Regions from separate parts of the Cellulosimicrobium sp. MI9406 genome, predicted to be linked through region 1. Evidence: riboswitches for the same ligand, from Rfam matches in the RefSeq annotation. Region 1 holds a riboswitch; the other holds the start of a gene.
What was found. Region 1 has a riboswitch for FMN ahead of ribD (bifunctional diaminohydroxyphosphoribosylaminopyrimidine deaminase/5-amino-6-(5-phosphoribosylamino)uracil reductase RibD). Riboswitches for the same ligand answer to the same signal wherever they lie in the genome.
Positions count from the first base shown of each region.

Region 2: it holds a riboswitch for FMN, as region 1 does, so the genes downstream of both, pnuC (nicotinamide riboside transporter PnuC) here and ribD (bifunctional diaminohydroxyphosphoribosylaminopyrimidine deaminase/5-amino-6-(5-phosphoribosylamino)uracil reductase RibD) in region 1, are expected to answer to the same signal.

Region 1 is NZ_JALIZI010000006.1:210,618-214,009, reverse strand. It holds gene MT994_RS13005 (riboflavin synthase) at 1-393, opposite strand, end outside; gene ribD (bifunctional diaminohydroxyphosphoribosylaminopyrimidine deaminase/5-amino-6-(5-phosphoribosylamino)uracil reductase RibD) at 393-1,526, opposite strand; FMN riboswitch at 1,685-1,810, opposite strand; gene rpe (ribulose-phosphate 3-epimerase) at 2,110-2,778, opposite strand; gene MT994_RS12990 (N-acetyltransferase family protein) at 2,830-3,392, shown strand, end outside.
Region 2 is NZ_JALIZI010000010.1:42,523-45,914, reverse strand. It holds gene MT994_RS17435 (TetR/AcrR family transcriptional regulator) at 1-675, shown strand, start outside; FMN riboswitch at 873-998, shown strand; gene pnuC (nicotinamide riboside transporter PnuC) at 1,148-1,855, shown strand; gene MT994_RS17425 (acyl-CoA dehydrogenase family protein) at 2,021-3,262, shown strand; gene MT994_RS17420 (acetyl-CoA C-acyltransferase) at 3,378-3,392, shown strand, end outside.

The sequences.
Region 1 (3,392 bases):
ACCCCCAGGCGCGGAGAGCACCAGGTCGTCCCACCGCTCCCCCGGCGCGCGGCTCACGAGCGTGCCGACGCCGTCCACGTGGCCCTGCACGACATGACCGCCCAGCCGCGCGTCCGCCCGGACGGCCCGCTCCAGGTTCACCGGCGACCCCGCCACGAGGTCACCCAGCGCAGTCCGCCGCAACGACTCCGGCATCACGTCCGCCGTGAACGACCCGTCGCCCCCGAGGCTCGTGACCGTCAGGCACACCCCGTTCACCGCGATCGAGTCACCGAGCGCCGCGTCCGACGCCGCGAGCGGCCCCTCGACCGTGAGCACCGCGTCCTCCCCCGCGCCGCCAGGGAACGCGATCCCCCGGACCCTGCCGATCTCCTCCACGATCCCCGTGAACATCAACCCACCCGTCCTTCCGTGCTCTTCCTGGACACCACCAGCGCGTCGTCCCCGACACGCCTCACCTCCACCGTGCGAAACCGGTGCGCGTCGGCGATCGTCGCCACACCGAACCCGTCCACCGCGCGTCGTCCGCCCCCCAGCAGCACCGGGGCCACGTACGCGTGCAGCTCGTCCACCGCGCCCGCGGCCAGGAACGCCGTCGCCAGCGTCGGACCGCCCTCCACCAGCACGTGCCGCACCTCGCGCTCCGCGAGCCGCTCCAGCACCTCACCGACGTCCCGCGTCAGCACGTGCACCAGCTCGCCACCCTCCCCGTGGACCCGCGCCGTCGGCGGGATCCCCCGCAGGCCCACGACCACCCGCAACGGCTGGTGCTCCGCCAGACGCGCGGCGCTCGCGGCCTCGTGGGACGAGCCGTGGGCGGGCACCCGCGCGGTGAGCTCGGGGTCGTCGGCCAGGAGCGTGCCCGTGCCGACGGCGATCGCGTCCACCTCCGCCCGCACGCGGTGCGCGTGCTCGCGCGCCGCGGGCCCGGTGATCCACCGGCTCGTCCCGTCCGCGGCGGCGACGTAGCCGTCGAGCGTCGTGGCCGTCTTGAGCGTCACGTACGGCGTGCCGCGCCGGACGGCCGCGAGCCACACCCGCAGGAGCTCCTCGCCCTCGGCGGCGCGCAGGCCGCGCACGACGCGGACCCCCGCGGCCCGCAGCCGGTGCGCGCCGCCCGTGGCGACGGGGTTCGGGTCGTCGACGGCGAGCACGACCTCTGCCACGCCCGCGGCGACGAGGGCGTCGGCGCACGGGCCGGTGCGACCGGTGTGGGCGCACGGCTCGAGCGTCACGACCGCCGTCGCGCCGGCGACGTCGACGCCGCGCGCCCGGGCGTCCGCGAGGGCCGCCGCCTCGGCGTGCGGCGTCCCCGCGCCACGGTGCCACCCCTCGGCGAGCACGGGCCGCGGGTGCGGGTCGAGCGAGCCGGGCGCGGCGCCGTCGGGCAGGGTCGCGCCGGGCGGAGGGCCCAGCAGGACGCACCCAACGCGCGGGTTCGGCCCGTGTGCCGGCCCTCGGGCCGCCAGCTCGAGCGCGCGCGTCATCGCGGCGTCGACCGTCAGGGTGCGGGGGTGCTCGCCCATCGTCCTCCTCCCGGGCACGGGCGCTCCGGGGTGAGGGCGGGCGGCGGGTCGAGCCACGAGGGCTCGACGGCGTCGCTCACCACGGCGAGGCCGTCACCGTCCCGGACGGGTGCGCCGGCGGGTCGCCGGAGCACCACGCGCCGAGGCGTGGCCACGCCGCACGTGCTTCCTCCCATCCGGACTTTCACCGTCGGTCCTGGAGTTCCACCAGGTCAACCGCGCGTGGGCGCGGGTCGCGGACTGTCACCGCCGGCTCGGAATTGCACCGACCCCGGAGCACGTTCGTGCGTACTGCGTACTGCAACCGCCGATGTTACTCCGGGTGCGCCCCGCGCGGGTGCGACCGGCACGGGTGCGAGCGGCGGTCCGGCGCGACCTCGCCCGCTCCCGTCGAGGTCGCCGCTCGGGAGCACCGCCTCCCCCCGAGGCGTCGAGCTTCGCCGTCCGACGGCTGGCCTCAACCCCCTTCTCCGTGCTTGGTGGTGAGGTTTTCGCGGTCTCGTAGATGCAAGGTGTGCGCTTGGCACACTATTTCATCTGGAACGAAGAAGGGGCCCGAAGAGGGCCCCTTCTCGTCCTGACGTCAGTGAGCGTGCGCCGACGCCTCCGCCAGCTCGCGCAGCGCCTGGATCTCCTCGGGCACGTTCTCCGCCCCGTAGACCGCCGACCCGGCGACGAAGACGTTCGCCCCCGCGTCCGCGGCTCGCTCGATCGTCGAGCGGGACACTCCCCCGTCGACCTGGATCCACACGTCGAGGCCCGACTCGCTCACGGCTTCGCGCGCCCGCCGGATCTTCGGCAGCGTCCCCTCGATGAAGGACTGCCCGCCGAAGCCCGGCTCGACCGTCATGACGAGGATCATGTCCACCTCGGTCAGCAGGTCCAGGAAGGGCTCCACCGGCGTCGCAGGGCGCAGCGCGACGCCTGCGCGGGCTCCCAGGCGGCGGAGCTCGCGAGCGAGCCGCACAGGGGCAGCAGCGGCCTCGGCGTGGAACGTGACCGACGCCGCGCCCGCCTCCGCGTAGGCCGGCGCCCAGCGGTCAGGGTCCTCGATCATGAGGTGGGCGTCGATCGGGACGGGCGACACCTGCGCCAGGCGCTCGAACACCGGCAGCCCGAGCGTGAGGTTCGGCACGAAGTGGTTGTCCATGACGTCGACGTGCGCGTAGTCCGCCGTGGCGATCGCGTTCAGGTCGCGCTCGAGGTTCGCGAAGTCGGCGGACAGGATGCTCGGTGCGATGAGGGCTGCCATGGGCCCAGCCTAGGGGCGCGTGCCGGAGCCCGGTGCTCGTACCCTCGTCGCGTGAGCGACCTCTCCTCCCCCTCCCCCGGCTCGCCCCCTTCCTCCGTTTGCGGCACGCCGCACCGCCCCGGGCACCCGCACGCCTCCGCGCCCGCCGTGACCGTGCGCCCGGCCACGGTGCACGACCTGCCGCGGGTCGCGGAGATCGCCGCCCCGTTCGTGCGCGACACGTGCGTGACGTTCGAGGAGGAGGTCTGGGACGTCCCGGCGTGGCACCGCAAGCTCGACGACGTCACCGCGCGCGGCCTGCCGTTCCTCGTCGCCGAGGTCGACGCCCCGGGCGGGCCGGGCTCCCCGACCGGCGCCGTCGTCGCGGGCTACGCGTACGCGTCGGCCTGGCGCCCCAAGCCCGCCTACCGGCACACCGCCGAGGACACGATCTACCTCGACCCGGCACACGCCGGGCGCGGGGTGGGCACCGCGCTGCTCGCCGCGCTCCTGGAGGCGCTCGCCGCCGCGGGGGTCCGCCAGGTCGTCTCCGTCGTGGCCGACGTCCCCGAGGCCGCCGGGTCGCTCCCGCTGCACCGCCGCTTCGGCTTCGTCGAGGCCGGCCGCCTCACCGC
Region 2 (3,392 bases), on a different contig from region 1:
ACCGTCGAGGAGATCGCCGACGCCGCCCAGGTCAGCCGCGCCACCTTCTTCCGCCGCTACGGGTCCAAGGAGGACGTGGTCTTCGCGGACCACGAGCTCCTGCTCGACGAGGTCGTCGTCATGCTCGCCGCGACGCGGCCCGTGCCCGACGCCGAGGGGCACCTCACGCCCGACCCGACGGTCGACCCGTACCTCGAGGTGTGCCGCGCGGCGCGGCTGGTGTTCGACCACCACGTCGGGCAGCGCGAGACGTCCCTGGCCCGCTGGCAGCTCCTCCAGCAGGTGCCGGCGCTGCGCGACCGCGAGCTCGTCACGACCCACCGCTACGAGCGCGCGTTCACCGCGTACCTGCGCGACGCGCTCCCGCCGGACGAGCGCCGCTCGACGGCGTCCATCGCGTTCGCGGCGTCCGTCGTCGCCGTGCACAACGCGCTCCTGCGCCGGTGGCTGCGCTCCCCCGAGCAGGACCTGCGCCCCCAGCTCGAGGAGGCGTTCGCGGACCTGCGCCGCGCCGCCGTCGGCCGGTACGCCGCGCCGGACGGCGCCGCCCAGGAGCGCAGCGGGGACGGCGTGCCCGCGGCGCGCCGCGTCGTCGTGACCGTGGTGGACGCGGACGCGGACGCGCAGGGCGTCGCGGACGACGTCGCGCGCGCCGTCCGCGACGCCCTGGCCTGAGCACCACCTCCCGCCACCCCGCGGTCCCGCCCTGGGACTCGGTCAGCGCACGACGCTTCGGCACCGGAGCATGCAGGTCGGCAGCACGAGACGCCGAATGCCGCTCCGGGTGCCGAACCGCGTCCGCGCTGCCGAACGGTTCGCGCCGAGCGTGGAATGCACGAGTAGCATCGGCGGTTGCAGAACGCAGTACGCACGAACGTGCTCCGGGGTCGGTGCAATTCCGAGCCGGCGGTGACAGTCCGCGACCCGCGCCCACGCGCGGTTGACCTGGTGGAACTCCAGGACCGACGGTGAAAGTCCGGATGGGAGGAAGCACGTGCGGCGCGGCCGTCCTCGGCCGGGCTCTCGCGAGCCCGCGCGACGGGGCGCGCTCTCGCCGTGGTGAGCGACGCCGTCGGGCCCTCGTGGCCCGGTCCCGCCGCCCGCCCTCACCCCGGAGCGCCCGTGCCCGGGAGGACGAGGACATCCGATGGACCTGATCCACGCGCTGTTCGACGCGCAGCTGACGATCGGCGACCAGCACCTGCTGTGGCGCGAGATCGTGGGCAACGGGTTCGGCCTGGCGTCGGCGCTGGGCGGCATGCGGCGCAAGGTGTGGGCGTGGCCGGTGGGCATCGTCGGCAACCTGCTGCTGCTCACGGTGTTCCTCGGCGCGGTGTTCGCGACGCCCAACCCCGTCAACCTGCTCGGCCAGGCGGGCCGCCAGGTGATGTTCGTCGTCGTGTCGGTCTACGGGTGGGTGCAGTGGCGCAAGACCCAGGCGCGGCTCGGTGACGCCGACGCGGACAGCCACGGCGTCGCCGTCGTGCCGCGCTGGGCGTCGTGGCGCCAGCGCGTGTTCCTCGTCGTCGCGCTCGTCGGCGGCACGGCGTTGCTGACCCCGGTGTTCCGCGCGCTCGAGTCGTACGAGCCCGTCTGGGCCGACGCGTGGATCTTCATGGGCTCGCTGCTCGCGACGTACGGCATGGCGAAGGGCTGGGTCGAGTTCTGGCTCATCTGGGTCGCCGTCGACGTCGTGGGCGTGCCGCTGCTGATCTCGGCCGGCTTCTACGCGTCGGCGTTCATGTACGTGTTCTACGGCGCGTTCACGCTCGTCGGGTTCTTCGTGTGGTGGCGCGTCAACCGCCGCGCGGCCGCCGCTGCCGAGGCGGATGCGGCGGCGGGCGCGCCCGCCTGACCCGCCGGTCACCCGGCCCCACCCACCCCGATACCCCGTCTCGATTGACTGAGACGGGGTATCGCTGCACTATGGGAGGGACCGCCGCCGAAGCCGGGCCCGCACCCCGGGCAACCGCGTCGAGGACGGTCGACCGACCGCAGCCGCCCTCCCAGGGGAGCACCGATGCCCACCACCCCGATCATGCCCGGCGTCACCGAGCCCACCTACGACCTCGCGACCCCGCTCGACCTCGACTACGCCGGCGCGTTCGCCGACGCGACCGAGGAGGACCGCGCCCACCTGCAGCGCGTCCGGCAGTTCGTCCAGGACGAGGTGCTCCCCGTCATCGACGACTACTGGGAGCGCGCCGAGGTCCCGTTCGACCTCGTCAAGCGCATGGGCGAGCTCGACCTGCTGCGCGACGGTGTCGACGTCGACGGTCGTCCGCACGTGAGCCAGCTCGCGGCAGGCCTCGCCGCCATGGAGATGTCGCGCGGCGACGGCTCCGTCGCGACGATCTGCGGCGTCCAGGGCGGTCTCGCGCTGCGCAGCATCCAGATGCTCGGCTCCGACGAGCAGCGGGCGAAGTACGCCGAGCCCATGGCGCGCGGGGAGATCCTCGGCGCGTTCGCGCTCACCGAGCCCACCCACGGCTCGGACTCCGTCTCGCTCGAGACGACGGCGCGCAAGGAGACGCGCAACGGCGTCGAGGGCTACGTGCTGAACGGCGAGAAGAAGTGGATCGGCAACGGGTCGTCGGGCCACGTCACGGTCGTGTGGGCGCGCCTCGTCGGCGACGACGGCGATGGTCAGGTCCACGGGTTCGTCGTGCCGCAGGACACCCCGGGCTACACGGGCACGACCATCACCGGCAAGGTGTCGCTCCGCGCGATCTGGCAGGCGCACGTCGTGCTCGACGACGTGTTCGTCCCCGCCGAGAACGCCCTGCCGGGCGCGCGGTCGTTCAAGGACACCTCGCGCGTGCTCTTCGCGACGCGCCTCGGGGTGGCGTGGGCCGCCGTCGGGCACGCGGTCGCGTGCTACGAGGCCGCGGTCGCGTACGCGAAGCAGCGCGTCCAGTTCGGGCGCCCGCTCGCCGCGAACCAGATGGTGCAGGAGCGCCTCACCCGGATGCTCTCGACGATCACGCAGCTGCAGCTCCTCGTCGCGCAGATGACGCGGCTCGACGAGGCGGGGACGCTCACCGGCCCGCAGGCGTCGCTCGCGAAGTACACGTGCACCCGCGGGGCGCGCGAGGTCGCGGCGAGCGCGCGCGACCTGCTCGGCGGCAACGGGATCCTGCTCCAGAACCGCGTCGCGCGGCACTTCGCCGACATCGAGGCCCTGCACACCTACGAGGGCACCGAGTCGGTCCAGGCGCTCATCGTCGGGCGCGACATCACGGGCGTCTCCGCGTTCGTCTGACGGTCCCGAGGGCGCACGCCCTCCCTCCGCTCCCCGGCGCCGCTCGCCCCTCCTCGCGGCGCCGGGGCTCCTTCCTGTTCGCCCCGTCTCCTCGCCCTCCCCGGATCGGAGTCCCATGAGCACCGACGCC